DNA from 4 places in the Streptomyces sp. NPDC007896 genome. Region 3 is predicted to be linked to each of the others. Evidence: riboswitches for the same ligand, from Rfam matches in the RefSeq annotation. Region 3 holds a riboswitch; each other region holds the start of a gene.
What was found. Region 3 has a riboswitch for cobalamin ahead of metE (5-methyltetrahydropteroyltriglutamate--homocysteine S-methyltransferase). Riboswitches for the same ligand answer to the same signal wherever they lie in the genome.
Positions count from the first base shown of each region.

Region 1: it holds a riboswitch for cobalamin, as region 3 does, so the genes downstream of both, ACFZDJ_RS03460 (prenyltransferase/squalene oxidase repeat-containing protein) here and metE (5-methyltetrahydropteroyltriglutamate--homocysteine S-methyltransferase) in region 3, are expected to answer to the same signal.
Region 2: it holds a riboswitch for cobalamin, as region 3 does, so the genes downstream of both, ACFZDJ_RS37110 (ABC transporter substrate-binding protein) here and metE (5-methyltetrahydropteroyltriglutamate--homocysteine S-methyltransferase) in region 3, are expected to answer to the same signal.
Region 4: it holds a riboswitch for cobalamin, as region 3 does, so the genes downstream of both, ACFZDJ_RS00375 (cobalamin biosynthesis protein) here and metE (5-methyltetrahydropteroyltriglutamate--homocysteine S-methyltransferase) in region 3, are expected to answer to the same signal.

Region 1 covers NZ_JBIBKX010000001.1:752,853-760,150, reverse strand. The annotation lists gene ACFZDJ_RS03485 (transglycosylase SLT domain-containing protein) at 1-216, opposite strand, end outside; gene ACFZDJ_RS03480 (ECF transporter S component) at 591-1,412, opposite strand; gene ACFZDJ_RS03475 (ATP-binding cassette domain-containing protein) at 1,409-3,067, opposite strand; gene ACFZDJ_RS03470 (CbiQ family ECF transporter T component) at 3,064-4,179, opposite strand; gene ACFZDJ_RS03465 (SCO2322 family protein) at 4,195-4,896, opposite strand; gene ACFZDJ_RS03460 (prenyltransferase/squalene oxidase repeat-containing protein) at 4,893-6,128, opposite strand; cobalamin riboswitch at 6,240-6,369, opposite strand; gene ACFZDJ_RS03455 (M48 family metalloprotease) at 6,606-7,298, shown strand, end outside.
Region 2 covers NZ_JBIBKX010000014.1:103,143-110,440, reverse strand. The annotation lists gene ACFZDJ_RS37125 (methylmalonyl-CoA mutase family protein) at 1-1,308, opposite strand, end outside; gene ACFZDJ_RS37120 (ATP-binding cassette domain-containing protein) at 1,477-2,259, opposite strand; gene ACFZDJ_RS37115 (iron chelate uptake ABC transporter family permease subunit) at 2,256-3,266, opposite strand; gene ACFZDJ_RS37110 (ABC transporter substrate-binding protein) at 3,278-4,312, opposite strand; cobalamin riboswitch at 4,350-4,533, opposite strand; gene ACFZDJ_RS37105 (cytochrome P450) at 4,613-5,788, shown strand; gene ACFZDJ_RS37100 (acyltransferase family protein) at 5,789-6,817, opposite strand.
Region 3 covers NZ_JBIBKX010000003.1:332,934-340,231, reverse strand. The annotation lists gene ddaH (dimethylargininase) at 1-589, shown strand, start outside; gene rocD (ornithine--oxo-acid transaminase) at 586-1,836, shown strand; gene ACFZDJ_RS12775 (hypothetical protein) at 1,984-2,283, opposite strand; partial or broken gene ACFZDJ_RS12770 (3-hydroxyacyl-CoA dehydrogenase family protein) at 2,224-2,469, shown strand; cobalamin riboswitch at 2,567-2,790, shown strand; gene metE (5-methyltetrahydropteroyltriglutamate--homocysteine S-methyltransferase) at 2,954-5,272, shown strand; gene ACFZDJ_RS12760 (GNAT family N-acetyltransferase) at 5,368-5,874, opposite strand; gene ACFZDJ_RS12755 (CGNR zinc finger domain-containing protein) at 5,901-6,419, shown strand; gene ACFZDJ_RS12750 (1-acyl-sn-glycerol-3-phosphate acyltransferase) at 6,532-7,257, shown strand.
Region 4 covers NZ_JBIBKX010000001.1:70,270-77,567, reverse strand. The annotation lists gene cobN (cobaltochelatase subunit CobN) at 1-2,148, opposite strand, end outside; gene ACFZDJ_RS00380 (cobyric acid synthase) at 2,145-3,653, opposite strand; gene ACFZDJ_RS00375 (cobalamin biosynthesis protein) at 3,650-4,606, opposite strand; cobalamin riboswitch at 4,706-4,848, opposite strand; gene ACFZDJ_RS00370 (hypothetical protein) at 4,960-5,184, opposite strand; gene ACFZDJ_RS00365 (inorganic phosphate transporter) at 5,197-6,441, opposite strand; gene ACFZDJ_RS00360 (GH25 family lysozyme) at 6,654-7,298, opposite strand, start outside.

The DNA.
Region 1 (7,298 bases), on a different contig from region 3:
GCCGCTCTCGTGCTCGACGATCTTGCTGAAGGCACTGAACTGCGCGGCGTCCGGGATCATCTTGTGCGCGATCGCCTGGGCGGAGGAGGCCTGGCCGGTGGCGGCCTGAGCGGGGCTCGCGGCGAGGACCATGCCGGTGGCGGCGGCGGCCACGGCGGCGGTGGTGAGGACCTTCTTCGGGGAAGCGGCGATGTTGCGGATGAAGGAGACGGACACGCGGAGAACCTCTCTTAGGAAACAGGGCGGTCGCGGTGCGCCGTGACCACACGACGTGTGGTGGGGGCGTACATCGGCGCCGCGGCCCGGGTGGGCTCGTGGCGCCTGGCGACTGCTCCAGAGAAACAGGCTCAGGGGGCGTCCGCAATGACCCCTTTTACTAGTGGTGGTCGCATCCGGGGGAAACGTCCCTTGTGTGACCTGGGTCTCAAACCCCAGGTCAGAGGGGTTGACGACGCGTCCATGCCACGCCTTCAGGGCTACTAGCCCGCTTCGTATGTGACGTGGGTCCTATGGGGTGCTTCACCCCGCGACTGACAGAAGGTGTGCGGGTGCCTACGGGGCGCGTCCGGACGGTGTGACCTGGACCGCACTCACCGGGGTTCGAAGGTGACCGGTGTCTCAAAGGCGGCCCGTCGCGTTGCCCTGCGCAGCGCCTTGAGGAGGGGCGCGCCGAGCGTGAGGGTCAGGACGACGGTGACGACGGCCCGGCCCAGGTCCCAGCCGAGGGAGGTGGCCAGGCAGTAGGCGAGGAAACGGGCCAGGTTCGCGGTCACGTCGGCATGCGGGTCGAAGGCGACGTTCGAGGCCAGCGCGCCCATGAAGGGCCAGCCGGCCAGGTTCATGACCGTGCCGTACGCGAACGCGGCGCAGAACCCGTACGCCGCGAGCAGGGCCAGTTCCCCGCGCCCGCGTAGCTGGTCGGGGCCCGGCAGCAGCCCGGCGCCCATCGTGAACCAGCCCATCGCGAGCATCTGGAACGGCAGCCACGGACCCACCCCACCCGTGAGCAGCGCGGAGGAGAACATGGTCACGGACCCGAGCACGAACCCGAACCCCGGTCCGAGCACCCGGCCGCTCAGCACCATCAGGAAGAACATCGGCTCGATCCCGGCCGTCCCCGCGCCGATCGGCCGCAGCGCGGCGCCGGTCGCGGCCAGCACCCCCAGCATGGCCACCGCCTTCGGACCGAGCCCGGACTCGGAGATCGTCGCCGTGACGACGGCGACGAGCATCACCAGCAGCCCCGCGAACAGCCAGGGCGCGTCCTGCGCGTGCGCGACGACCTGCGAGGTGGGGTCGGCGAAGAGCGGCCAGCCGAACCCGGCGACCCCGACGGCGCTCACGAGGCAGAGGGCGGCGAGGGAGCGGGGGCCGAGGCGCACGGCTCTGGTCCGGACCTCCGGTGTCGTCATGTGAGGGCCTCCCTGACCTGGGTGACCGTGAGCCACGGCTGCGGCGCGAGCACCTTCGTGACCTGGGGGGCGAAGGACGGGGAGGCGACGACCACCTCGGCCGTGGGGCCGTCGGCGACGATCTCGCCGTCCGCGAGGACGACGACACGGTGTGCGAGCTCGGCGGCGAGTTCCACGTCGTGGGTGGCCAGGACGATCGCGTGACCCTCGGCGGCCAGGCCGCGCAGGACCGTGACCAGGCGGGCCTTCGCCGCGTAGTCCAGGCCGCGGGTCGGTTCGTCGAGGAGCAGGAGCGGGGGGCGGGCCGTCAGGACGACGGCCAGCGCGAGCGCCAGCCGCTGCCCCTCCGACAGGTCACGGGGGTGGGTGGCGTCCCCGATGTCCGGCAGCAGCTCGGACACCAGGGCCCGGCAGGTGCCGGGCTCGGCCCCCGCGTCCTCGTCGGCCGCCGCGCACTCGGCGGCGACCGTGTCGGCGTACAGCAGGTCGCGCGGTTCCTGCGGTACGAGACCCACCCGGCGTACGAGGTCCCGTGGTGCCGTGCGATGCGGGACCGCGCCCCCGACCAGGACCGAACCGGCCGCCGGTTGGACCAGGCCGACCAGCGTGCCGAGGAGGGTGGACTTCCCGGCTCCGTTGCGGCCCATCAGCGCGATGATCTCGCCGGGGGCGGTGGTGAGGTCGACGCGCCGGAGCGCCTCGACGCGGCCGTGGCGGACGGCGAGGGCTTCGATCGAGGCCGGGGCCGTCGCCCGTGGAGTTGTCGGCTGCGGAACGCTCGCCCGCGGAACTGTCGGCTGCGGGGTCCTAGGTTGCGGGGTCCTCGGCTTCGGGACGAGTTCCGCGAGCCGCTCCCGCAGGGACCCCGCCCTGCGCCGTGCGTCGCGCACCGTGAGGGGGAGCGGGGACCAGTCGGCCAGCCGGCCCAGGTCCACCACCGGCGGGTACACCGGGGACACGGTCATGATCTCGGACGGGGTGCCGAGGAGCGGCGCGGCGCCCGGGGACGGGAGCAGGGCGACCTGGTCGGCGTACTGGATGACGCGTTCGAGGCGGTGTTCGGCCATGAGGACGGTCGTGCCGAGGTCGTGGACGAGGCGTTGCAGGACGGCGAGGACCTCCTCGGCGGCGGCCGGGTCCAGGGCCGAGGTGGGCTCGTCGAGGACCAGGACCCGCGGGTGGGGGGTCAGGACCGAGCCGATGGCGACGCGCTGCTGCTGGCCGCCGGAGAGCGTGGCGATCGGGCGGTCACGGAGGTCCGCCAGGCCCAGCAGGTCCAGGGTCTCCTCGACGCGTCGGCGCATCACGGCCGGCGCGAGGCCCAACGACTCCATGCCGTAGGCGAGTTCGTCCTCGACCGTGTCCGTCACGAAGTGCGACAGCGGGTCCTGGCCCACCGTGCCGACCACGTCCGCGAGCTCGCGCGGCTTGTGGGTGCGGGTGTCCCGTCCGGCGACCGTGACCCGGCCCCGCAGGGTGCCGCCCGTGAAGTGCGGCACGAGACCGGAGACCGCGCCGAGCACGGTCGACTTGCCGACGCCGGAGGGCCCCACGAGCAGCACGAGTTCACCCTCCGGGACCTCGAAGTCCACGCCCTGGACGGTGGGTTCGACGGCTCCGTCGTACGTCACGGAGACATCCTCGAAGCGGATCATGAGGGGTCCTTGGGGGTGGAGGGTTCCCGTGAGGGGGGTGTCGGGGCCACGAAGGCGGGGAGCAGGCCGAGCATGATCGCCGCCGCGGGCCAGAGGGGCAGGGCCGGGGCGGTCAGCGGGAGGACGCCGGGGCTCAGGGCCGCGGCGTCGTACGTGGCGGAGACGATCAGTCCGGCGGCGACCGCGACTCCGGAGCCCGCCACCAGCCAGGCCCTTACGCCCCACACGTCCGGGCAGTAGCGCGTACGGACCGAGCGGCGCCCGCCCAGCCACAGCCCGCCGAGCGCCGCGGCCACTCCGGCGAGCAGCACGGGCAGGCCGTAGGTGCCGCCCTCGGCGGTCAGCACTCCGTACGTGCCCGCGCAGACGCCGAGCAGACCGCCCAGCGTCAAGGCGGTGGTCGTACGGCGGACGGCGGGCGGTACCTCGGCGGTGCGGCCGTAGCCGCGGGCGTCCATCGCCGCCGCGAGGGCGACCGAACGCTCCAACGCGCCCTCCAGGACCGGGAGTCCGACGTGCAGCAGGCCGCGCAGCCCACGGTCGGGGCGGCCGCGCAGACGGCGGGCGGCGCGCAGTCGCCGGCCGTCCGCGATCAGGTTCGGCGCGAACGTCAGCGCGACGACCACCGCGACGCCCGCCTCGTACAGGGCGCCCGGGAGTGACTTCAGCAGCCGTGCCGGGTTCGCGAGGGCGTTCGCCGCGCCGACGCAGATGAGGAGCGTGGCCAGTTTCAGGCCGTCGTACAGCGCGAACAGCAGGCCCTCGGCGGTGACCCGGCCGCCGATACGGATGCCCTGGGCCCAGTGGGGGAGGGGGAGTTCGGGGAGGGTGACGAGGAGGTGGGTGCCGGGGATGGGGGAGCCGAGGAAGACAGCGAACGCCAGCCGGATTCCGAGGACGGCGATACCGAGTCTGACGAACGCGGTGTAGGAGCGGGCCCAGGGGGCGTCGGTCCGGCGGGCGGCCACCACATAGCCGGCCACGGCTATGAGGAGGGCGAGCAGGAGGGGGTTGGTGGTGCGGGAGGCGGCGGTTCCCAGGCCCAGGGCCCAGATCCACCAGGCTCCTGGGGGGAGGGCGTTGGAACGGTGTGCCTTCGGCGCGCGTGTCATCGTCGGTCGCCGTACTCAGGGCCGGCGGCGGCGGGTCTGCCAGACCGCCGCCCCGCCGAGCGCGGCGACCGCGACGACTCCCGCGAGCAGGCCCAGCGACGGGCCGTGCCGGTCCGGCTCGGACTTGGCGTCGGCCTTGGCGTTGTCCTTGGCGTTGTCCTTGGCGTTGTCCTTGGCGTTGGCTTTCGAGGTGGCGGAAGGCGCAGTGTGTGACGTCGCGACCTGGTCGCCGCAGCCCGTTCCGGGGTAGCCCGCGATGGCGCACAGGAGGGCGTTGGTGTCGTACCGGAGGGGCTTGGCGACCGTCGCGAGCGCCTCGGCCGTGGTCGCGTCGGCGGGGACGCGGGCACAGACCGTCCGCGGAGCGGGCGGCGTCTCGCCGCCCGGGGCGTCCGCGGTCGTGCCGGAGTCGATGACGAGGGCCACCCGCTTGTGGCCCGCCTGGGCGGGCGTCTTCGCGCAGATGGACGCGAAGTCGGCGTCGCCGCGCGGCTTGGAGGCGTCCTGCGAGTCCGCGCTCACCGCGAATCGGAAGCCCTGTACGTCGCCGTCGGACGGCCGCGCGGTCGACGGGCCCTGCGTCGCGTACGTCCACTTCCCGCCGGTCAGGTCCCAGAACGACCAGTAGCGGTAGCCGACGGCCTGGGCCTGTCCCGCGCCGCCGAGTACGAGCAGGAGCAGGGACAGGACCAGTGCGCACGTCCGACGGCGGCTCACGGCTGCTGCTTCTTGTTCCGGGCGCTGATCAGGAAGCCGATGCCGATGCCGCCGACGAGACCGACGCCGATGATCCACCAGACGCTGACGCCGCTGTCGTCCTTCTTCTTCGCGGCTTCCGCGGCGGACGCGGAGGCCGTGGGCTCGGCCGGGAGGGACGCGGGCGCGGGGCCGGTGGCGTTGAGCTGCTTGACGAGGTCCCGGCCGCCGAAGTCGCGCGGGTCGAACGTCGCCGCGTCGGCGGCGAGGACGAGCTGCGCGTACGCGGCGGGTCCGCTCTGCTCGGCCCACTGCGCGGAGTGGGCCTCCAGCCAGCGCATCGCGTCGGCCGCCTTGTCGCCGTGCCCGGCGGTCGCGAGCGCGACGACCGCGTCCGCCGTGTTGCCGTAGTCGGGCTGGTTCTTGGCGCCGGGCATCACCGACGTGAGGTGCTGGTCCTTGGCGAGTGCCTTGACGAGGTACGCGGCGCCGTTCCGGGCCGTCTGTTCGGCGCTGGTGGCGGCCTTGCAGGAGAGGGGGTCGGCCACGGGCTTCAGGGGCTCACCGGCGAGGCCCTTGCCCAGGGCTCCGACCACGGCCGCCGCCGTCGCGTCCGCGTTGGCCGCGAGCTTGCCCTTCTTGTCCGGCTGGTAGGCGAACGCGCCCCCGTCGGCCCCGCCGCACGGGATCGACAGCTTCGAGAGTGCGTCGTACGGCGACTTGCCGCCCTTGGAGACATCGTTCGGCTTCTTGCCCACCGCCGCCAGCGCCCCGATCACCACGGACGTGGAGTTCGCGTCGCTCGCGCCGCCCGCGGTGTAGCCCCAGCCGCCGTCCTTGTTCTGTACGGACTCCAACCATGCGACGGCCTTGCCCGTCTCGCCGCCGTGGCCGCCGAGCGCGGCGAGGGCCTGCACGGCCGCCGAGGTGCTGTTGGTGTCGACCATCGTCTTGGCGTCGCACTTCGCCGACGCGTCGGCGCGGTACGCCGCGAACGCCCCGTTCGCGCACTGCTGCCCGGCCAGCCAGTCGACGGCCTTCGCCGCGGGCTTCACACCGACGGTGTGCTGGGCGAGCAGCGCGAGGGACTGCCGCCAGACACCGTCGTAGGTGGGGTCGGTGGTGCCGTAGAGGCCGGAGGGTATCGCCGGGGCAGGCGAAGGCGAGGCGCCTTCGGCCACGGCGGCCGGGGCCAGGGCCGTACCGATCACTACGGTGGCGGCCAGTACCGCGGCGCTGCGGCGAACAATCATGACTCTCCCTGCGGAAGCCGGGCAGCACCGGGCGCAGGCTTGGCCCCGAGCGGCTCCGGCCCCGTATCCCTCGACGGTGCCGGCCACCGACGGGCTGCCGGTGGCACGAGCCGGTCACGTCCCGGACGAGGCGATCCGGCTTGCCACGTTTGTGGGTGGCTCACGGTTGCGGGTCAGCGCCGGAATTGCACCGGCTTCTCCGCGTACGGGTGTGATGACGACCTGCTTACTGTACCGGCCCGTAGGAATCGCCTGAGGAGTGGCTGCGAGCGCCGACTCGCGGGCCTATGCTGCGCTCTCGATGTGCTCTGTTCGAACACGTCGACATTCGCCGGTCCCTGGGGGGAACCGGGGTCCAGGGGGGACACGAAGATGCGCGGCACTGTGGACGAGAAAGCTCAGTCGTGCCCGGAATGCAGCACTGAGGTGCGCACCGACCCGCGGTTCACGGCGTGGTGTGCGGCCTGCGGATGGAATGTGGATCCCGGCGAGCCGGAAGAGAGATCGGGGCGGCTGGAGGGACTGCGGCGGTCGCTGGCCCGACAGCACGGGGAGGCACTGCTGGCCGAGGTGTCGGCCGACGGCGATCCGCGTCCGCGCCGCGATACGGCCGCTGTCCTGGCGTACGCCGTCGCGCTGGCCATCCACGGCGCCACGATCGCCCTGCTCGGAACGGGGATCCTGCTGGTGATACTCGGCTGGGGCACCGCTCTGCCGGTGGTCGGAGTGATCCTTCTGCTGCTGGCCTGGCTCCTTCGGCCCCGCTTCGGACGGCTGCCGGACGACGCGCCCGTGCTGCACCGGGCCGAGGCGCCCCAGCTGTTCGCCCTGGTCGACGAGATCGCCTCCGTCGTCGGTACGACCGGGGTCCACGCCATCGCCCTGACGACCGACGTCAACGCGAGCGTGACCACCTACGGAGTGCGCCGACGTCGCCTGCTGACCATCGGGCTCGGACTCTGGGAGATCACCACCCCGCAACAGCGGATCGCGCTGCTCGGACACGAACTCGGTCACTACGCCAACGGGGACACCCGGCAGGGACTGGTCATCGCCAACGCGCTCCAGTCCCTCGCCACATGGCGCTACCTGATGCGCCCGATCTCTCACCCCACCGTCCCCGAGATGGCGCTCAACGTGCTCTATCTGCTGCCCTACGGAGCCGCCCAG
Region 2 (7,298 bases), on a different contig from region 3:
TTCGCGCCGCTTGGCGAGCTTCGCGCTGCGCGCCTGCCAGGTGTGGGCGAGGTCCTGGCCGAGCCGGCCGGAGCGCAGGGCCGCCGCCTGGCCACCCTCCCCCTCGATCCGCTGGAAGAACTCCCAGCCCGCGTGGGCGAGTTCGTCAGTGAGCCGCTCCACGTACCAGGAGCCGCCCGCCGGATCGATCACCCGGGACAGATGTGACTCCTCGACCAGGATCGTCGAGGTGTTGCGGGCGATCCGCCGGGCGAACGCGTCCGGCAGGCCGAGCGCGTGGTCGAAGGGCAGCACGGTGACGGCGTCGGCGCCGCCCACCCCGGCGGCCAGCGTGGCGACCGTCGTGCGCAGCATGTTCACCCAAGGGTCGCGGCGGGACATCATCACCGGCGAGGTCACCGCGTGCTGCACCTGCCCGGCCGGGGCCCCGCAGACCTCGGTCACCCGCGCCCAGAGCCGGCGCGCCGCCCGCAACTTGGCGATGGTCAGGAACTGGTCGGCGGTGGCCGCGTACCGGAACTCCAGCTGCCCGCAGGCCTGTTCGACACTCAGCCCGGCCTCGGTCAACTGCCGCAGATAGGCGACACCGGTCGCCAGCGAGGCGCCCAGCTCCTGCGCGGCCGAGCCGCCGGCCTCGTGGTACGGCAGCGCGTCCACGGTCAGCGCCCGCAGCCCCGGGTACTCCTCGGCGCACAGCCCCGCGAGAGCGGCGACGGGCGCGAAGTCGAACCCGCCGTCTCCCGTACGGGCCTCGTGGCCCAGCGGGTCGGCTCCCAGGTTGCCGCGCGCCGCCTCCTTGGCGACCCCGCGCTCCTGGTAGAGCCGTAGCAACTCGCGTGCGGCGGGCTCGACTTCACGTCCCGCGTCGAGGACGACGGGCGCCAGGTCGAGATAGACGCCGTCGAGGACGCGGTCGAGCGAGGACACCGCGATGCCGCCCGCACCGGCGACCAGCCAGAGCGAGGTGACGCCGTTCTCCAGGTCCGCGAGGACCGCCGCGCCGTCGGCGGCCGTGTGCTGCTGGCGTACGTCCCAGCCGCCGAGGGTGTTGCCCTCGGGGCGCCCGCCCCGTACGAAGGGAGCGAAACCGGGCAGGCCGGGATCGGGCGCGGAGTCGTCCGCGGTGTACAGGGGCCGGGCGCGAAGCCCGTCCTCCAGCGTGGTGGACAGGGCGTCTTCCGCTGCTGCGCCCGAGACTTCCTTGCCCGACTTTCGCAGGACGCCTTCAACCAGGCGTTGCCACTGCTCATGGGTCGCGTCAGGGAACTCGGCGGCCAGCGAGAGCCCGTCGTCAGGCAGGACCGTCATGCTCGGATGTTAGGCCAGATCCGCAGGTGAGCAGCAGAGGACGCGGCTGTGACCTTGACCTCCCAGGGGTGGTCTTGATCAACAGGCCGTGTTCGTACTACGGCATCACACGGATCGCGGACAGTGCCGGTGCCGTGGAGCGAGGAGGGCGACCTTGTCCTGATGGCCTCAGCGGTCGGGGAGTGTTCCCAGAAACCGTATGTGGGGGCGGTCGACAGTGCCTTCGCTCGTGACGGTGACGATGGCTCGTACGCCGTAGACGTCGGCGATCAGGGCCTCGGTGAGCGTCTTTGCCGGGGTGCCGCAGGCGACGACCCGGCCCTGCCCGAGGACGACGATCCGCTCGCAGTACATGGCGGCGAGGTTGAGGTCGTGCAGGGCGACGACGCTGGTGACGCGGAGTTCCGCGATCAGGGCCAGCAGGTCGAGCTGGTGCTGGATGTCGAGGTGGTTGGTGGGTTCGTCGAGGAGGAGTTCGCGTGGTTCCTGGGCGAGCGCGCGGGCGATCTGGACGCGCTGGCGTTCGCCGCCCGAGAGCGTGTGCCAGGAGCGGTCGGCCTTGTCGGTCGGGTCCGTACGCTCCAGCGCGGTGCGAACGGCCCTCTCGTCGGCCGGAGTCGAGGGCGACCAGGCGCGCCGGTGAGGGATGCGGCCAAGACGTACGACGTCGAGCACGGTCAGGTCGACCTGGGTGTCGACCTGCTGTTCGACGACGGCGACGCGCCGGGCGACGGCCCGGCGGCCGAGGTCGCCGAGCGGATGCCCGTCGAGGGTGACGACGCCGGAGGCGGGAGTCAGGACACCGGCGAGCAGACGCAGCAGGGTGGACTTGCCGGAGCCGTTGGGGCCGAGCAGACCCGTGATGGATCCAGGAAGGGGCGTCAGGTCGACGCCGTCCAGGATCAGCCGCCCGGCGGCGGTGCGGGAGACACGGTCGGCACCGAGCGTCATCGGGTCACCCTTCGGGTGCGGTACAGGATCAGCACGAAGCCGGGCACGCCGATCAGCGAGGTGACCACACCCACCGGCACCTCCTGCGGGTCGAGTGCGGTACGGGTCACGGTGTCGGCCCAGACCAGGAAGACCGCCCCGGCGAGCGCGGTCACCGGCAGCAGCCGGGCGTGTCCGGGGCCCCCGAGCGCGCGTGCGGCGTGCGGCAGGACGAGGCCGACGAAGCCGATCGCGCCGGCCACGCTGACGAGTGCGGCGGTCAGCAGCGCCGTGACGCACAGGAGCACCAGCCGGGTACGGGCCACGGAGACACCGAGGGAGGCCGCGGCTTCCGGCCCGAACGCGAAGGCGTCGAGTGTGCGCGCGTGTCCGAGGCAGACCAGCAGGACGATCGCGAGGACGGCCGCGCACAGCCATACGTCGGTCCAGTCCGCTCCGCCGAGTGAGCCCAGCAGCCAGAACAGGACACCGCGGGTGGTCTCGGCGTCGGCCGCCGTCATCACCACGAGGGAGGTGAGTGCGGAGAACAGCTGCATGGCGGCGACCCCGGCGAGCACCACCCGATCGGTCGTGCCGCCGACGGTGTGGCTGAGCAGCAGCACCAGGGCGAAGGAGCACAGCGCGCCCACGAAGGCGCCCCCGGAGACGGACAGCACTCCACCGTCGGCGCCCAGCACCACGACCACGACGGCCCCGGTCGAGGCCCCGGAGGAGACGCCGAGGACGAAGGGGTCGGCGAGCGGGTTGCGCAGCAGGGACTGCATGACCGCCCCGCACACCGCGAGCCCGGCGCCGCAGACCGCGGCGAGCAGGGTGCGCGGGAGCCGCAGGTTCCACACGATGCCGTCGCGGATCGGGGTCAGTTCCGGAGCTCTGCCCCCGAGGTGGGAGGCCACCGCGGACCAGACCTCCCCGACGCCTATGTCCGCGGGGCCGATGGTGATGGCCACCGCCACGGACGCGACGAGCACGGCGAGCCCGGCCGCCGTACGCACCACGGCGGTCATGGCGGCGGTGGTCACCCGGCGAGCCCGTACTCGCGCAGCGCCGCGGCCACCTTCTCGACACCTTCGACCGTGCGGATGGTCGGGTTCATCGCCTGCCCGCTGAGCAGCACGTACCGTTTGTTCTTCACCGCGTCCATGTTCTTGGTGGCCGGATTGGTCTCCAGGAACTCGATCTTCTTCGCGGCGGTCTCGGCGGTCTGCGACCTGCGGGTGAGGTCACCGATCACCAGGACGTCGGGATCGCGGTCGGCGACGGTCTCCCAGTTGATCTGGGGCCATTCCTGCTTCGTGTCGGCGAAGACGTTCTTCGCGCCGAGGGCGTTGGTGATGATGCCGGGCGCACCGCAGCAGCCCGCCATGTACGGGGCCTCCTGGTTGGCGAACCAGTAGAGGACCGTGGTGTCGGACGCGTCGATCCCGTCGGTGGCCTTCGCCACCCGTGCCTTGAGGTCCGCGACGAGCTTGGCGCCGCGCTCCTCGACGCCGAAGACCTCGGCCAGGTCGCCCACTTCGCCGTAGACCGCATCCATGGTCAGCGGCTCGGTGCGCACTCCGTCGCCGTCACCGCTGTTGTCCTTGCCCTCGCAGTCGGCGGGGGACAGGTAGGTGGGCACGCCCAGTTCCTCGAACTTCTCGCGCGGAGCCACACCGCCCTTGGCCAGTGTGGAGGCGAAGGAGGCGGCGACGAAGTCGGGTTCGGCGTCGAGGACCTTCTCGAAGGAAGGGGCGTCGTCCGCGAGTCGGGGCACCTTCCCGTTGGCCTTCGCCAAGCCCTTCATGACCGGGTCGGTCCAGGTGGCGGTGCCCACCATGCGGTCGGCGAGGCCGAGGGACAGCATGATCTCGGTGGTGCCCTGGTTCAGGGACACGGCCCGCTTCGGCGCGGAGGCGATCGCCACCTTCCGGCCGCAGTTGTCGAGCGACACCGCACCGGTGGATTTCGGCGACTTGCTTCCGTCGGCGGACGAGCCGCCGCCACAAGCGGTCAGCAACAGGGCTCCGGACAGGAGCAGGGCACAGCGGCGGGCTGGGCGCGCAACGGGCACGTGACATCCTCTGGCGTCGAGGGCCCAGTCGCGGGGCCCGTTCGTACGGTCCGCCAGCAGGTCTTCGGACTCGGGATCGTCCGGACGAGGCGCCTTCCCGGACTCCGGTCACGTACGACCGCCGTCCAGTGGCTTCGTGTTGCCCCGCCCGTCACCCTTACCGCTGCGCGTCAGCTCCGGATTCACACCGGATTCCCTTGACTGGCCTCGGCAAATTATCACGCCCCCATCGGCCTCGCCTTCAGCACGATTGTTAGCCTTGGCTGTGATCCAATTCCCCGTGCCCGGCCAGGGCTTGCGATGAGCGCCGTCGGCTCCTTCCCGCTCGGTGCCGCGACCACGCTCGCCGAACTCGCCGCGGATCCGCATCCGCGACTGGCCCGGCTCCGTGCGCATGAGCCCGTTTCCTGGCTGCCCGAGCTGGACGGCTGGCTGGTGACCCGTCGCGATCTCGCGCTGAACGTGATGCGGGACCCCGTGACCTTCACCGTCGACGACCCCCGGTTCTCCACCGCGCAGGTCGTCGGCCCGAGCATGCTGTCCCTGGACGGAGACGAGCACGCCCGCCACCGGGAGCCCTTCTCCGCTCCCTTCCGCCCCAGGGAAGTACGCGACGGCTTCGCCTCGTTCATCGAGCGGGAGACCGACCGGCTCATCACCGCGCTGGAACCGGCGGGCGCCGTCGAACTGCGACGTGCCTTCGCCGGCCCGCTCGCCGTCGCCGTCGTGACCGAGGCGCTCGGGCTGGTCGGCACCACCGCGGACACGGTGCTCTCCTGGTACGACTCCATCGTGCGGTCGGTCTCGGACATCACCGCCGGACACGAGGCGGCACCCGCGGGCGCCGAGGCGTACGCGCGGCTACGGGCCGCTGTCGAAGCCACCGTCGCCGGCCGGGGCGCGACTTCGCTCCTGGGCGCCGCCGCCGAGCGGCTGGCGCTGCCAGAAGTGGCGTCCAACGCCGCGGTGCTGATGTTCGGAGGGATAGAGACCACCGAGGCGATGATCACCAACGCGCTGCTGCACCTGCTGCGACACCCCGGCCAACTCGCCCTTGTCCGCGATGACGTCGACCTGCTGGACGGCGCGATCGAGGAATCGCTGCGCCTCGAACCCGGAGCGGCGGTCGTGGACCGGTACGCCACCCGTGACACCGTCCTCGGCCAGGCAACGATCCGCCGGGGTGAACTGGTCACCGTCTCCCTGGCGGGCGCCAACCGCGACCCGGCCGTCTTCCCCGATCCCGATCGGTTCGACGTCCGCCGCGAGAACGCGCGTCTCCAGCTGGCCTTCGCACACGGCCCGCACTACTGCCTCGCCGCGCACCTCGCCCGACTGGAGACCCGTATCGCCCTTCAGCGCCTGCTCGAACGCCTCCCCGCCCTGCGCCTCGACCCGGCCCACCCGACCACTCCGCACGGGCTGGTCTTCCGTAAGCCGTCCACCCTGCATGTCCTGTGGGACGGCCCCGCCTGATCAGCGTGACACCAGGGTGCGTCGCAGGGATCTCATGAAGGGCCGCAGAAGCCATCGCCGGGCGGGTACCTCGACGTACTCGTGGAGGAGCCAGGCGAGTGCCAGGGACACCGCGAAGGCGGTGAGCGCACCGATCGGCGACGGCTTGAACAGGTGCTGCCCCGCGCGCAGCACGAGCAGGTGGACCATGTAGAAGGCGAAGGAGAGTTCACCCAGTCGGACGAGGGCCGGATGTCGCCACAAGCTGGGCAGGCCGCGTACGTCGGCGAGGGCGGCCGCGGGGATCAGACAGGTGAAACCGACCAAGGTGCAGGCGACGCAGGCGTACGATCCGCCGACCTGGGAGACCAGGAAGTAGCCGATGATCGTCAGGGCCACCGACGCCTCCAGGCCGGGGCCGCGCCAGCGGCCGAGGAGTACGAGGCGGGCCACGGCGACTCCGAGGACGAACTCCGGCAGCCGGGCGGCGGGGAAGGAGTACAGGGTGCGGCCGACACCCAGGTGCAGGTCCGCCCGGGTCAGGATGAGCACGGTCAGGACGCTCGCGCCGGCGAGCGCGGTCGCGGTGAGGGCCCCGGCGTACCGCAGCAACAGGGCGAACGCGGGGAAGGTCGCGTAGAAGAACGCCTCGCACGCGAGGGACCAGCTGACGGGGTCGAGTGTCTGCCACCACGGGTGCCACCAGGAGTGGACGAGAAGCAGATTCGCCGCGCTGCCAGCCGGCTTGCCCATGCCCATGACGAACACCGCGATACAGGCCGTGACCAGGTGGACGGGGTAGAGGCGGGCGAAGCGGCGGCGCCAGAAGGCCGTGGGGCGGTCGTCGGACCGGGCGGACCAGGCGAGGACGAAGCCAGAGAGCAGAAAGAAGAAGGAGACCCCGGTGGAGCCCGCCCCGAAGCCCCAGTCGGCGAAGTGACGGGCCTGCCCGTTGAAGTAGCCCAGGTTGCGGGTGTGCAGGCAGAAGACGAGAAGGGCCGCCACCCAGCGCAGACCGGTGAGGGAGGGCAGCGGACCGGGATGGGTCACCTCGCGGCGGTGAGTCTTCGATCGGACCGGCGATTCGGATTGCTCCGGCTCGGCGAAGGAAGACTTGCTCACGATGGGACCGCCTGTGTTGGTCAAGGAGAGGTGCTCGCTGGGGGACTGGAGTGTTGAACTGGGCATGTTTGGGGTGGTTGTCGTCGACGCGTCTTCCCCGAGGAGCCGGTAAGTATGCGTGTCGAATTACCGTTCGATCTGGTGATGGGTGTCTGCCGCTGCAATGCCGTGTCAAGGTGTGAACGCCTGGTCGGACGCTGGGTCACCCTCTATCTGACGGTGGACGGGACACCTTCGGGCCACGGGATGGCCGATGGACTGTGACACGCGCGGGGACCCGCGTCGCGTTCGGAGCGCCGGGAACCAGGGCCACTGGACGGGGTGCGGTACGACGGCCACCGCGGCGCACGCACGCGCACGCAACGCCACCCGCAGTCCGTAGGAGCGGCCGAGCGGGCCGCGGGTACGG
Region 3 (7,298 bases):
GCTCGTCCTGGCGGGCCGGGTCTTCGGCTCGTACTTCCACGCGCCGCAGCGCCGCCCCGAGTCCACCGCGTACGAGACCTGGTTCAAGGCGGCCGGTTTCGATGTCTACCGTCCCGAATCCGTCTGCGAGGGCGAGGGCGACCTCGTCCCGGTGGGCCGGTACGTACTGGCCGGCACCGGATTCCGGACGACCCCCGAGGCGCACCGCGAGGTGCAGGAGTTCTTCGGCGTCCCGGTGGTCAGCCTCCAACTGGTGGACCCGCGCTTCTACCATCTGGACACGGCACTCTTCGTCCTGGACGACGGGCCCGAGGCGAACATCGCGTACTACCCGGAGGCGTTCTCGCCCGGCAGTCGCGAGGTCTTGACCCGGCTCTTCCCGGACGCGGTGCTCGCGACCCGTGAGGACGCGTTCACCTTCGGCCTGAACTCCGTCTCCGACGGCCGCCACGTGTTCATCGCGCCGCGCGCCGAGGCCCTCGCCGACCGGCTCGCCCGCCACGGCTACGTCCCCGTCCCCGTCGACCTCTCCGAGTTCCACAAGGCCGGCGGTGGCATCAAGTGCTGCACCCAGGAGATCCGCTCATGACCGCTCCCGCCCGTACGCTCGCGTCCTCCGCCGCCGGTCCGCGCTCCTCCGCCGACCTGATCCGCGCCGAGGAGCCCGTCCTCGCGCACAACTACCACCCGCTTCCCGTGGTCGTCGCCCACGCCGAGGGCACCTGGGTCGAGGACGTCGAGGGGCGCCGCTACCTCGACATGCTGGCGGGCTACTCGGCCCTCAACTTCGGCCACCGCAACCCGGTGCTGATCGACGCGGCCCACCGTCAGCTGGACCGGCTGACGCTCACCTCGCGCGCCTTCCACAACGACCGGCTGGCCCAGTTCGCCGAGTCGCTGGCCGAGTTGACCGGCCAGGACATGGTCCTGCCCATGAACACGGGCGCGGAGGCGGTGGAGAGCGCCATCAAGGTGGCCCGCAAGTGGGCGTACGAGGTGAAGGGCGTCGCACCGGACCGGGCGACGATCGTGGTGGCCGCGGACAACTTCCACGGCCGTACGACGACGATCGTGAGCTTCTCGACGGACGAGACGGCCCGCGCCGGATTCGGCCCCTTCACCCCTGGCTTCCGTGTCGTCCCGTACAACGACCTCGCCGCGCTGGAAGCGGCCGTCGACGAGACGACCGCGGCCGTGCTGATCGAGCCCATCCAGGGCGAGGCAGGCGTCGTCATCCCGGACGACGGTTACCTGACCGGTGTCCGCGAGCTGACCCGGCGCGCCGGCTGTCTGTTCATCGCGGACGAGATCCAGTCGGGCCTGGGCCGCACGGGCACCACGCTCGCCGTGGAACACGAGGAGGTCGTCCCCGACCTGCTCCTCCTGGGCAAGGCGCTCGGCGGCGGCATCGTGCCGGTGTCGGCGGTGGTCGGCCGCCGGGACGTGCTCGGGGTGCTGCGGCCCGGTGAGCACGGCTCGACCTTCGGCGGCAATCCGCTGGCCGCGGCGGTCGGCTCCGCGGTCGTCGGACTCCTGGAGACCGGCGAATACCAGAGCAGGGCGGCCGAGTTGGGCGTGGTCCTGCGGGGCGGTCTGACGGCGCTCGTGGGCCGGGGCGTGGAGGGCTTCCGCTCTCGGGGGCTGTGGGCGGGCGTCGACATCGACCCGGCCATCGGCACCGGGCGCGAGATCAGCGAGGGCCTGATGCGCGAGGGAGTTCTGGTCAAGGACACCCACGGATCGACGATCCGACTGGCCCCGCCGCTGACCATCACCGGCGAGGAACTCCAGTCCGCCCTGGGCGCCTTGGAGAAGGTGCTGACACAGGGGGTCTGACACCGGCGCCGGCAGCCGCCGACGCCTTGGTGGGCACGCCGCGCTCCCCTCGCCCGGCCGCACCACCGACGGGCGCCTGCCCCGGAACACCGGGGCAGGCGCCCGCGCCGCTCTGCCATCGACCTGTTGAGGAGTGCAGACAGGCGATCACTCGGCGGCGGGCTCTGCGAGTTGCTCGGCCGCGGTCGTGTTGCCCTGCTCGGCGAGGCGTCGCAGCTCGTCCATGTTGTCCTGCTCCGTGGCGAGTTCGATCAGCTGGTCGGTGGCCGTGACATTGCCGCTGCCCGATAGGCGGCGCAGTTCTTCGAGGTCGCCTTGCTCTGCGGCGAGTTGGATGAGCTCGACGGTTGCGGTGGGGTTGTCCGCGTCCGCGAGGCGGCGCAGTTCGTTCGGGTCGCCGAGTTCGGCGGCGAGTTCGACACGGGTAGGGAACTGGGCTGCGTCCACCCCATGGGCCCGCTGAAGCCGGCCGACCTGATCGGCCTTGACACCGTCGCCTCGATCGCGGAGTCCCTGTACGACGAGTTCAAGGAACCCCTCTACGCGCCGCCCCCGCTGCTCCAGCGGATGGTGGAGGCAGGGCTGCTGGGCCGCAAGACCGGCCGCGGTTTCCACGTGTACGGCCAGGAGTGAGCATCCTGGCGCGACCGGGCCGAGGGGCCCTGACCGCGTGTCCCAGCTCACCGTCCGAATGCCGGACCTGATCCGCCGCGCCGGGTGAGCGCCCCATAGGCTGGTCTGTGCAACTGGTTCGCCCCGTCCGCCAGGCGGGATGCGTCGCAAGAGGGAACCCGGTGGGAATCCGGGACTGCCCCGCAGCGGTGAGTGGGAACGACCGCCGTCATACGCACTGGGTCCGGTGAACAGGACCTGGGAAGCGACGGCTATTAGGTGTCCTCCGTACGGAGGACGTGCCCGCGAGTCCGAAGACCTGCCCGTTGCCCGCGCCCGACCCCTCGTGCGCGGACATCCCGGTGACCTCGTGGGCGGGTCGGCGTACATATCGGGCGGACGACCGCGCTGTGCCGCGTGAGGTCGTTTCCGTCCGGTTCGTCACCCCTTCGCGCCCTCGTCCCGTCCCGGGATCCCAGGGAGATATCTCGCGAAGGAGATTTCCGTGACAGCGAAGTCCGCAGCCGCGGCAGCACGGGCCACCGTGTACGGCTACCCCCGCCAGGGACAGAACCGGGAGCTGAAGAAGGCGATCGAGGGCTACTGGAAGGGCCGCGTCGACGCCGATGCCCTCCGGGCCACCGCCACCGAACTGCGCCGCACCAACTGGCGGCAGCTGGCCGAGACCGGCATCCACGAGGTACCCACCGGCGACTTCTCGTACTACGACCACGTCCTGGACACCAGCGTCATGGTCGGCGCGATCCCCGAACGCCATCGCGCCGCCGTCGAGGCCGACGCGCTGGACGGCTACTTCGCGATGGCGCGCGGCACCCAGGACGCGGCACCGCTGGAGATGACGAAGTGGTTCGACACCAACTACCACTACCTGGTGCCCGAGTTGGGTCCGGACACCGTCTTCACGGCCGACTCCACCAAGCAGGTCGCCGAGTTGGGCCAGGCCCTCGCCCTCGGCCTCACCGCCCGCCCCGTTCTCGTCGGCCCCGTCACCTACCTGCTGCTCGCCAAGCCCGCGCCGGGCGTCGCCGCGGACTTCGACCCGCTGACGCTCCTCGACCGGCTGCTGCCCGTGTACGCCGAAGTCCTCGCCGACCTGCGCACGGCCGGCGCCGAGTGGGTGCAGCTCGACGAACCGGCCCTGGTCCAGGACCGTACGCCCGCCGAGCTGAACGCCGCCGCACGCGCCTACCGCGACCTGGGAGGGCTCGCCGAGCGACCGAAGCTGTTGGCCGCCTCGTACTTCGACCGGCTCGGTGACGCGCTGCCCGTGCTCGCCAAGGCTCCGGTGGAGGGTCTGGCGCTCGATTTCACCGAGGCCGCTGCCGCCAACCTGGACGCGCTCGCCGCCGTGGGCGGCCTGCCCGGCAAGCGCCTGGTCGCCGGTGTCGTCAACGGGCGCAACATCTGGGTCGACGACCTGGAGAAGTCCCTCACCACCCTCGGCACCCTGCTCGGACTCGCCGACCGGGTCGACGTGGCCGCCTCCTGCTCGCTGCTGCACGTCCCGCTCGACGCCACCGCCGAACGCGCCATCGAGCCGCAGATCCTGCGCTGGCTCGCGTTCGCCCGCCAGAAGACCGCCGAGATCGTCACCCTCGCCAAGGGCCTCGGGGGCGGCACCGACACCATCGCGGCCGAACTCGCCGCCAACCGGGCCGACCTGGCCTCCCGCGCCGGCTCGGCGCTCACCCACGACCCGGCGGTACGCGCCCGCACCACCGCCGTCACGGACACCGACGCCCGCCGCGCCCAGCCCTACCCCGAACGGGCCGCCGCCCAGCGCGCCCACCTGCGTCTGCCCCTGCTGCCGACCACCACCATCGGCTCCTTCCCCCAGACCACCGAACTGCGCACCGCGCGGGCCAACGTGCGCGCGGGACGGATCGACAGCGCCGGGTACGAGGAGCGCATCAGGGTCGAGATCGGCGAAGTGATCTCCTTCCAGGAGAAGACCGGCCTCGACGTCCTCGTGCACGGCGAGGCCGAACGCAACGACATGGTCCAGTACTTCGCCGAACAGCTCACCGGCTACCTCGCCACACAGCACGGCTGGGTCCAGTCCTACGGCACCCGTTACGTACGCCCGCCGATCCTGGCCGGCGACATCTCCCGCCCGGAACCGATGACCGTGCGCTGGACGACGTACGCCCAGTCCCTCACCAGCAAGCCGGTCAAGGGCATGCTCACCGGCCCTGTCACCATGCTCGCCTGGTCCTTCGTCCGCGATGACCAGCCCCTCGCCGACACCGCCCGACAGGTCGCCCTCGCCCTGCGCGACGAGGTGAACGACCTTGAGGCGGCCGGGACTTCGGTCATCCAGGTGGACGAACCCGCGCTGCGCGAGACCCTGCCACTGCGCGCCGGCGACCGTCCGGAGTATCTGGCGTGGGCCACCGAGGCGTTCCGCCTCACCACCGCGGGCGTACGGCCGGACACCCAGATCCACACCCACATGTGCTACGCCGAGTTCGGCGACATCGTCCAGGCCATCGACGATCTCGACGCCGACGTCATCAGCCTCGAGGCCGCCCGCTCCCACATGCAGGTCGCCCGCGAACTCGCCGAACACCGCTACCCGCGCGAGGCCGGACCCGGCGTGTACGACATCCACTCCCCACGCGTACCCGGCGCGGAGGAGGCGGCGGCGCTGCTGCGCAAGGGACTTGAGGCCATCCCCGCCGAGCGGCTGTGGGTCAACCCCGACTGCGGCCTGAAGACCCGCGCCTGGCCCGAGACCCGCGCCTCGCTGGAGAACCTGGTCACCGCGGCCCGGACGGTCCGCACGGAGCTGTCCGCGTCCTGAGCCCGTACGGCGGGCCGGGAGAGCGCGCCCAGCGCTTCCCGGCCCGCCGGTGACCCACCACACCACAAGCCCCGCGTCCCCATGGAGCCGTTGGCTCACGGCCGCCAGTACAGCGCGGGGTCGGGGTGGTCGGTGAAGCCGAGTTCGCGGTACAGCGGTTCGCCCTCGGCAGAGGCGTACAGGTCCACTCGGGCGACCTCTCGTTCCCCGAACCAGTCGAGCAGGCCCCGCATGATCGAGCGGCTGTGTCCGCGCCGCCGGTACGCAGGGTCGGTGACCACGCCGATCACATGCCCGATCCGGCCGTTGCGCAGGTGCGGACCGGGCAGCCGCTGCTCGATGGTGGCGATCCCACAAGCGGCCAGGCCACGATCCTCGGCGCCGTCGTCGCCGTCCACCACGAGGATCCGCACGGCATCCGCGGTCAGCTGTTCCTTCAGCACCACGGCCAGGGCGTCCAGCCAGCCGTCGTCCGCCGCCGCGGGGCTGAAGAAGTGACCGCCGAGGTTCTCGAACAGCAGGGCCCGCAGACGTACGAGCTCCACCAGGTCGTACTCCACGGCCTGTCGTACGGCCGGCCCGTTTCCCTTGCGTTGTCCCATGCCGACCAGACTGATGTAATGGCCTTATGCACCTCAACCCTTACGGCGAGGATGCCGTGAACCTGGCCGCCGATCTGGCCAACCGGCGCCCGGCCTGCGCCGAGGAGCTCGCGGACCGCTGCCGCGCCGCCGGGCTGGTGCTGGAGAACCCGGTCACCCCCCAAGATCTCGAACGCACCCAGGACGCGCTGGCGGCGTGGGAGAAGGTCGTCGATGCCACCGACGAACACGAGCGCGCCGAGCTGCTCAACCGGATGCTGGCGGCGGCCGCCGCCCACCCGCGGATGACCAACCACGCCGGCAGCGGCTGGCACCTGCACTTCCGCGACGACCGGCAGACACTCGGCTCCGTACTGTTCTCACTCATCGCCGTGGGTACCGCACTGCACCTGACCGGACGAGGCATGCACCGCCTCAGACGCTGCGCCGTGAGCGAGTGCACCACGATCTTCGCCGACACCTCCCGCACCGGACGCCGGCGGTACTGCTCCCCACGCTGCGCCAACCGCGACGCGGTACGCCGCCACCGGGCACGCGGCGTCTGACGTGCGTCACGACCGCCCCTATCCCCCGCGTGGTCAGTAGAGCATCCTCAGGGATGACCAAGTCTGGAAGAACCCGGCCCCAGAGCCGACCCGGTGGAGTTGGAGAGATACCGTGTTCTACTACGTGCTCAAGTATGTGCTTCTGGGTCCACTGTTGAGGCTGGTGTTCCGGCCCCGGATCGAGGGCCTTGAGCACATACCGGCGTCGGGCGCCGCCATCGTGGCCGGCAACCATCTCTCGTTCTCGGACCACTTCCTGATGCCCGCGATCCTGAAGCGGCGGATCACCTTCCTGGCGAAGGCCGAGTACTTCACGGGGCCCGGTATCAAGGGGCGGCTGACGGCCGCCTTCTTCCGCAGCGCCGGACAGATCCCGGTGGACCGCTCCGGCAAGGACGCGGGCCAGGCCGCGATCCGCGAGGGACTGGGCGTGCTGCGCAGGGACGAACTGCTCGGCATCTACCCGGAGGGGACGCGTTCGCACGACGGCCGCCTCTACAAGGGAAAGGTCGGCGTCGCGGTGATGGCGCTCAAGGCCGGGGTTCCGGTCATCCCCTGCGCCATGATCGGCACCTTCGAGGCACAGCCGCCGGGTCAGAAGATCCCGAGCCTCCACCCCGTGGTGATCCGCTTCGGGAAGCCCCTCGACTTCTCCCGCTACGCCGGGATGGAGAACGAGAAGGCCATCCTGCGCGCCGTCACCGACGAGATCATGTACGCCATCCTCACCCTCTCCGAGCAGGAGTACGTCGACCGGTACGCGGCCGTCGTCAAGGCGGAGGAGGCGGCCGAGGTCGCGGCACAGGCCCGCAAGTTCCCGCGGATGCCGCTGAGTTGAGAGACGCACGGCAGGCAGAAGGGGCGGCCGGGGATCCGGCC
Region 4 (7,298 bases), on a different contig from region 3:
CAGCTCCACCGGCACCTTCACCGGCGCGCCCGGCTCGGCGAGCAGCTCCTTCTCGACCAGCCCGAAGTACTCGGCGAGGCAGGCCCGCAGACCCGGCAGCGCGTTCGCGGTGCCGCCCCACACCTGGGAGGCGCGCAGCACGGCCAGCACGAGGTTGACGCGCGGTTCGGCCTCCGGACCGCCGCCGAGGATGTGCAGACCGTCGCGGATCTGCACGTCCTTGATCTCGCACAGATAGCCGTCGATGTGCATGACGAACTCGTCGAACGCCGCGTCGTCCGGCTGGTCCTCCACATGCAGGTCGTGGTGGAGTTCGGCCGCCTTGACCAGCGTCCAGATCTGCGCGCGGACCGCCGGTGCCTTCGTCGGGTCCAGGTCGGACACCAGCGCGTACTCGTCGAGGAGCTGCTCCAGCTTCGCGAGGTCGCCGTAGGTGTCCGCGCGGGCCATCGGCGGTACGAGGTGGTCGACGACCGTGGCGTGGCCGCGCCGCTTGGCCTGGGTGCCCTCGCCGGGGTCGTTGACGATGAAGGGGTAGATGAGCGGGAGTTCGCCGAGGACGGCGTCCGGCGCGCAGCCGCCGCTGAGCCCGAGGCCCTTGCCCGGCAGCCACTCCATCGTGCCGTGCTTGCCCATGTGCACGACGGCGTCGGCGCCGAAGCTGTTTTCGAGCCAGCGGTACGCGGCCATGTAGTGGTGCGACGGAGGCATGTCCGGGTCGTGGTAGATCGCGATCGGGTTCTCGCCGAAGCCGCGCGGCGGCTGGATCATCACGACGACGTTCCCGAACTGGAGGGACGCGAGCACGATGTCGTCGCCGTCGACGTAGAGGGAGCCTGGCGGCTCGCCCCACGCGTCCAGCATGCCTCGCTTGAGTTCCGGGTCCAGCTTGTCGAACCAGGCCCGGTAGTCGGCCAGCGGCACCCGTGCGGGCGCGGCGGCCAGCTGCTCCTCCGTGAGCCACTCGACGTCGTGGCCACCGGCGTTGATGAGCCGGTGGATCAACTCGTCGCCGTTGTCGGGGTGCCCTTCGACGACGTACCCGGCGTCCCGCAGCGCGTCGAGCACCCGTACGGCCGAGGCGGGCGTGTCCAGGCCCACCGCGTTGCCGACCCGGGAGTGCTTGGTCGGGTAGGCGGTGAAGACGAGCGCGAGCTTCTTGTCCGCGTTCGGCTTGTGCTTCAGCCGGGCGTGCCGTACGGCGATTCCGGCGACCCGCGCGGCCCGCTCGGGGTCGGCGACGTAGACCGGCACCTCGTCGGGACCCTGCTCCTTGAAGGAGAAGGGGACGGTGATCAGACGGCCGTCGAACTCGGGGATCGCGACCTGCATCGCCGCGTCCATGGGGGAGAGGGCGGCGTCCGACGCGTCCCAGGCACCTTTGGACGAGGTCAGGCAGAGCCCTTGCAGCGCGGGGACGTTCAGGTCGGCGAGCGCGCCGATGTCCCAGGCCTCCTCGTCGCCGCCCGCGGACGCCTCCGAGGCGTGCGTGCCGCCCGCCGCGAGCACGGTGGCGACCAGTGTGTCCGCCGTGCCGAGGATCTCGTACAGGCCCGCGTCCGCGCCGCGCAGCGAACCGCAGTACACGGCCAGCGCGTTGGCGCCGCGCGCCTCGATCGCGTCGCACAGCGTGTCCACGAACGCGGTGTTGCCGGACAGCTGGTGGGCCCGGTAGAAGAGCACGCCGACGGTCGGGCGGCCCTCGACGAACGCGCGCTCACCGTGGACGCCGTACTCCGGCATCTTCCGCGGCTCCTCGAAGCCCTCGCCCGTCAGCAGCACGGTGTCGGAGAGGAACCGGGCCAGTTCGGTGAGGTTGTCCGGGCCGCCCTCGACCAGGTAGCGCAGCGCCTCGGCGACGACACCGGCGGGCACCGACGACTCCGCCATCAGTTCGGCGTCGGGCACGGACTCCCCGCCGAGCAGCACGGTGGGGATGCCCGAGGCCTTCAGCTTCCGCAGGCCCTCCTCCCAGGCGCGCTTGCCGCCGAGGAGTCGTACGACGGCGATGTCCGCGCCCTCGACGAGAGAGGGAAGTTCGCCCTCGACGTCCACCCGGGTCGGGTTGCCGATCCGGTACGGGGCGCCGGAGGCACGCGCCGCCAGCAGATCGGTGTCGGCGGTCGACAACAACAACACTGTGCTCATGCGGGCGCTCCCGGTGGAATGAAAGGCAGTCCTTGCGGCGCGCCCGACTCGATGAGCCGCCACAGCGCGTCCGTGTCCGCGTGTTCCTCGATCAGATCGCCGAGCCGGTCCAGCTGCTCCTCGCGCAGCGCGGCGAACGACGTGTCGGCGGCCGGCACGAAACGACGGCCCGCGGCGGCCGCCACCTCGCGCAGGAAGGCACGCCGGAAGCCGTCCGACTCCAGCGAGCCGTGCCAGTGCGTGCCCCAGACGGCGCCGACCCGGCACCCGTCCAGGAACGGTTCACCGCCCGTCACATCGGCGACACCGTGATGGATCTCGTAGCCCTCGACGTGCTCGCCGAGGGCCTCCCCGACGGGCCGGGTCAGGGTCTTCTCGCGTGCGAACCGCACCCGGACGGGCAGGAGTCCGAGTCCGTCGACATGACCGGCGCGCGATTCGACCTCGTCCTCGATGTGCTCGCCGAGGACCTGGAATCCGCCGCAGATGCCCAGTACGGGCCGCCCCTCGGCGGCTCTTCGCAGGATGGCGTCCGCGAGTCCGCGCTCGCGCAGCCACTCCAGCGCCTTCACCGTCCCCCGAGTCCCGGGGACGACGACGAGGTCGGCGTCGGCCAGTTCCTCGGCCCGGTCCACGAACCGCACCACGACACCCGGCTCGGCGGCCAGCGCGTCCACGTCCGTGAAGTTGGACATCAGCGGGATCGCGCAGACGGCGACGCGCAGCACGTCCTCGCCGACGGGGGAGGTCACTTGGGACTCCCGGACCGCTCCCCGCAGCGACACCCGCAGCCCGTCCTCCTCGTCGATGCCGAGGCCGTGCCGGAACGGCAGGACGCCGTACGTACGCCGCCCGGTGAGGCCGTGGAGCATGTCGAGCCCCGGCTCCAGCAGGGAGACGTCCCCTCTGAACTTGTTGACGAGGAACCCGGCGACGAACTCCTGGTCCTCGCGCGACAGCAGCGCGACCGTCCCGAAGAACGAGGCGAACACACCCCCTCGGTCGATGTCGCCGACGACGAGCACGGGCAGCCGCGCATTGCGGGCGATCCCCATGTTCACGATGTCGGTCCGCCGCAGATTGATCTCGGCAGGACTGCCGGCTCCCTCACAGATCACCGCGTCATACGTGCCCCGCAACTCGGCGAGGCAGTCCAGCACGGTGGTGAGGAGGGCTTCCTGCCGCCCGCCGTGGTAGCCACGGGCGGTCATCTCGCCCACGGGCCTGCCCATGAGGACGACCTGACTGCTCCGGTCGCTGCCCGGCTTGAGCAGCACGGGGTTCATGAGCGCGGTCGGCTCCACCCGGGCGGCCTGCGCCTGCATGGCCTGGGCGCGCCCGATCTCGGCGCCCTCGCGCGTCACGAACGAGTTCAGGGACATGTTCTGCGCCTTGAAGGGCGCGACCTTGACGCCGTGGCGCACCAGCCACCGGCAGATCCCGGCGGTCACGACGCTCTTGCCCGCGTCGGAGGTGGTTCCGGCGACGAGCAGCCCGCCGCTCATGACGTACGCCCCTTCCTGAGAAGCCTCTGTACGAGCAGCCGCCCGCCGGCACTCACGCCGAGGGCGAGCCAGCCGACACGCCGTGACAGCCGTACGGCCCGTTCGATGTCGTCGACCTGCACGGCGCGCCCGGCGCCGTTGAGTTCGGGCCGGTGCTCGACGCGGCCGCCGTAGGAGAGGGTGCCGCCCAGACGCACCCCGAGCGCCCCCGCGAACGAGGCCTCCACGGGCCCGGCGTTGGGGCTCGGATGCTTGACGGCGTCGGCGCGCCAGGCTCGCAGGGCCCCTCGGGGACTGTCACCCGCGAGGGCTGCGAGCACGGCGGTGAGACGAGCCCCCGGCCACCCGGCGACGTCGTCGAGCCGAGCCGAGGCCCACCCGTACCGCCGGTACCTGGGCGACCTGTGACCGACCATCGCGTCAAGGGTGTTGACGGCCCGAAAGCCCACGAGCCCCGGGACTCCGCCCACGGCCCCCCACACCAGGGCGCCCACCACGGCGTCGGAGGTGTTCTCGGCGACGGACTCGACGACGGCGCGCGCGATGCCGTCGGCGCCGAGGGCCTGGGGATCGCGCCCGCACAGATGCGGCAGCCGCTCCCGGGCCGTCTCGATCTCCCCGTCCGCGAGGGCGTCACCGATCGCCCGGGCCTCCCGCCCGAGCGTGGTGCCCCCGACGACGGCCCAGGTGGCGGCGGCCGTCAGCGCGAGGGACGCGGCACGTGAGGGGCGTGCGGCACGGGAAGCGACGGCGGCGAGTCCGGCGGCACCGCCCACACACACGGCGGTCTGCAGCGCGCCCCACCCGCGGTGGTCCCGCCACAGCACCCGCTCCACGGCGCCCGCGCTCCGCCCGAACGCGGCGACCGGATGCCCCCGGCGGGGATCGCCGAGCAGCAGGTCACCGAGGAGTCCGGCGGCGGCGCCGTACGCGAAGACGCGATCGGCACGCACGGGGTCAGCCGACCGTCAGGTCGGGTGGAACCGTCGCTCGCAGGGCACTTGGGCAGCCGCGCATGGCGTTATGTCCTCACTCAGGGTGTCCACGCCCTGGTTCGACGAGACCGGCGGGGAGAGTTCCTGGCTCCCGGGGAGTTCCTTCCCCGGTCACAGTGGCGGGACCGCGCCGGATTCACACCGGCTTCCTCTTCTGTCGCCGTACTTGGCTCCGGCAGTCCACCACGGGTTGGAAGACCCGTCAACTTGCTGTTGACCTGCGCGGGGAGAGTGTGCGAAGGCCCACATACAGGTGGGGTGCGGGACGGTGATCCGTCCCGCACCCCACGCGAAGTGGTGCCCGTTTTGCGCTACTTGCCGACGATCAGGAAGATGCCGTACGCCACCGCCGCGGCGCACGCCGCGAAGCAGACGTACGCGCCGGTGACCGCGAGGGTCGCGGAGCCGCCCTGGGCGGACGCGGACTCGCGCTTGGAGAGGCCGACGATGCCGAGGGTGAAGAGGCCGACAAGGCCGACGGTGGTCACGAGGCTGACTCCGAAGACGGAGCCGAGGGCTGCCCAGTCGATGTGCATGCTGTTCTGTCCTTACACCGTGGCCGGGCGGGTGGGCTCCGCGTCCGGGGACGGGATGGTGGTCTTCAGGTCGCCGGACAGGTCGCCGGTGACGGGGCCCGCGGGCGGCGGGGTGACGGCGGCGATCGCGGCGGTGACGACGCCCGCGGGCTCGGCGTCGACGTCGTTGACGTTGTCGACGGTGACCGGCTGGCGGCGGGAGAGCTTCCAGATGGTGCCGGCGCCGGCGACGAGCAGCGCGCCGGTGAGGACGATGCCCCAGGTGCCCTGCTTGGTCAGGAACTCGGCGGAGGCGCCGGCCAGACCGGCGGCCGGCAGGGTCAGGCCCCAGGCGACGAACATCCGGGTCGCGGTCGACCAGCGGACCACGCCGCCCTTGCGGCCGATGCCCGAGCCCATCACGGCGCCGGAGCAGACCTGGGTGGTGGAGAGGGAGAAGCCGATGTGCGAGGAGGCCAGGATGGCCGTCGCGGCGCTGGTCTGGGCGGCGAAGCCCTGCGGCGGCGCGAGGTCCGTGAGGCCCTTGCCCATGGTGCGGATGATGCGCCAGCCGCCCAGGTAGGTGCCGAGCGCGATGGCCGTACCGGCCGAGACGATGACCCACAGCGGGGGGTTCGAGCCCGGGGCGATGACGCCGCCGGTGACCAGCGCGAGGGTGATGATGCCCATCGTCTTCTGGGCGTCGTTCGTGCCGTGCGCCAGGGAGACCAGGCCGGCGGAGGCGATCTGGCCGGCGCGGTAGCCCTTGGCGGTCGCCTTCTCGTCGGCGCGGTTGCCGATCCGGTACGTCAGCCGGGTGGCCAGCATCGCGGCGAGTCCGGCCACGATGGGCGCGGCGACCGCGGGGATCAGCACCTTGGTGACGACGGTCGAGCCGTTCACCGACGACCAGCCGGCCGACATGACCGCGGCGCCGATCAGGCCGCCGAACAGTGCGTGGGAGGAACTGGAGGGCAGACCCAGAAGCCAGGTCAGCAGATTCCAGAGGATGGCGCCGACGAGCGCCGCGAAGATCACTTGGACGCGTATGCCCTCTTCGTTGATGATCCCGCCGGAGATCGTCTTGGCGACCTCCACGGAGAGGAACGCGCCGACCAGGTTCAGCACGGCGGACATGGCCACCGCCGTCTTGGGCTTCAGAGCGCCGGTCGAGATGGTGGTCGCCATCGCGTTGGCAGTGTCGTGGAAACCGTTCGTGAAATCGAACACGAGAGCGGTGACGATCACGATTCCGAGGAGGAGCGTGATGTGTTCCATTTACCCAGGCTTCTGTTTGGCGTCAGTGGCAGGTGGACCGTAGGCAACCTGAGTGAACGGAAGATGAACTGGGGCGGGCGCTGGGGTGTCTCAAACGGTGGACCGCCCCTCCGCTTGTGATGACCAGTGTGCGGGAGTGGCGGCCCGATGACTTACCAGATGTTCGAACGGAGGCGGAATTTCGGGTTCCGGCGGGGGGTGTTCGAGGGCTTCTAGCCGGTGGCGAACTGCTTGAGCCGGGTCATGGATCCGTTGAAGAGATTCTGGTCACCCGGGAGCGTGCCGCTGTTGTCGTACTGCCAGAACGTCCACGTCGACCAGCCGGCCGGCAACGCGCCCGTGTCCGCGGAGTCGTAGCGGGCGAGCCACAGGGCGTGGTTCTCGGCGAAGGCGCCGCTGCCGCCGGTGCAGGTGTTCCACCAGTGGGTGGTCGTGTAGATGACCGGACGGCGGCCGGTCTCCCGTTCGAGTTCGTCGCTGAACGCCTGGATCCAGCTCACGATCCTGGCCTTGCTCAGGCCGTAGCACTTGTGCTTCTTGTCGTACGGGTTGTACTCCATGTCGAGTGCGGGCGGCAGTGTCCAGCCGTCCGCGCGCCAGGCACCGCCGTTGCGAACGAAGTACGCGGCCTGGGTGGCGCCGGACGACTTGTCCGGCACCGCGAAGTGGTAGGCGCCGCGCAGGATCCCCGCGTCGCGCGCCCCGTCGTACTGCCGGGCGAAGTACGGATTGCGGTACGTGTGGGACTCGGTCGCCTTCACATAGACGAACCGGGCGCCCTTCGCCTTCGCGCTCTGCCAGTCGACGTTCTTCTGGTGCGAGGAGACGTCGTGGCCCTTGGGTTTGGCCGCCGCGGC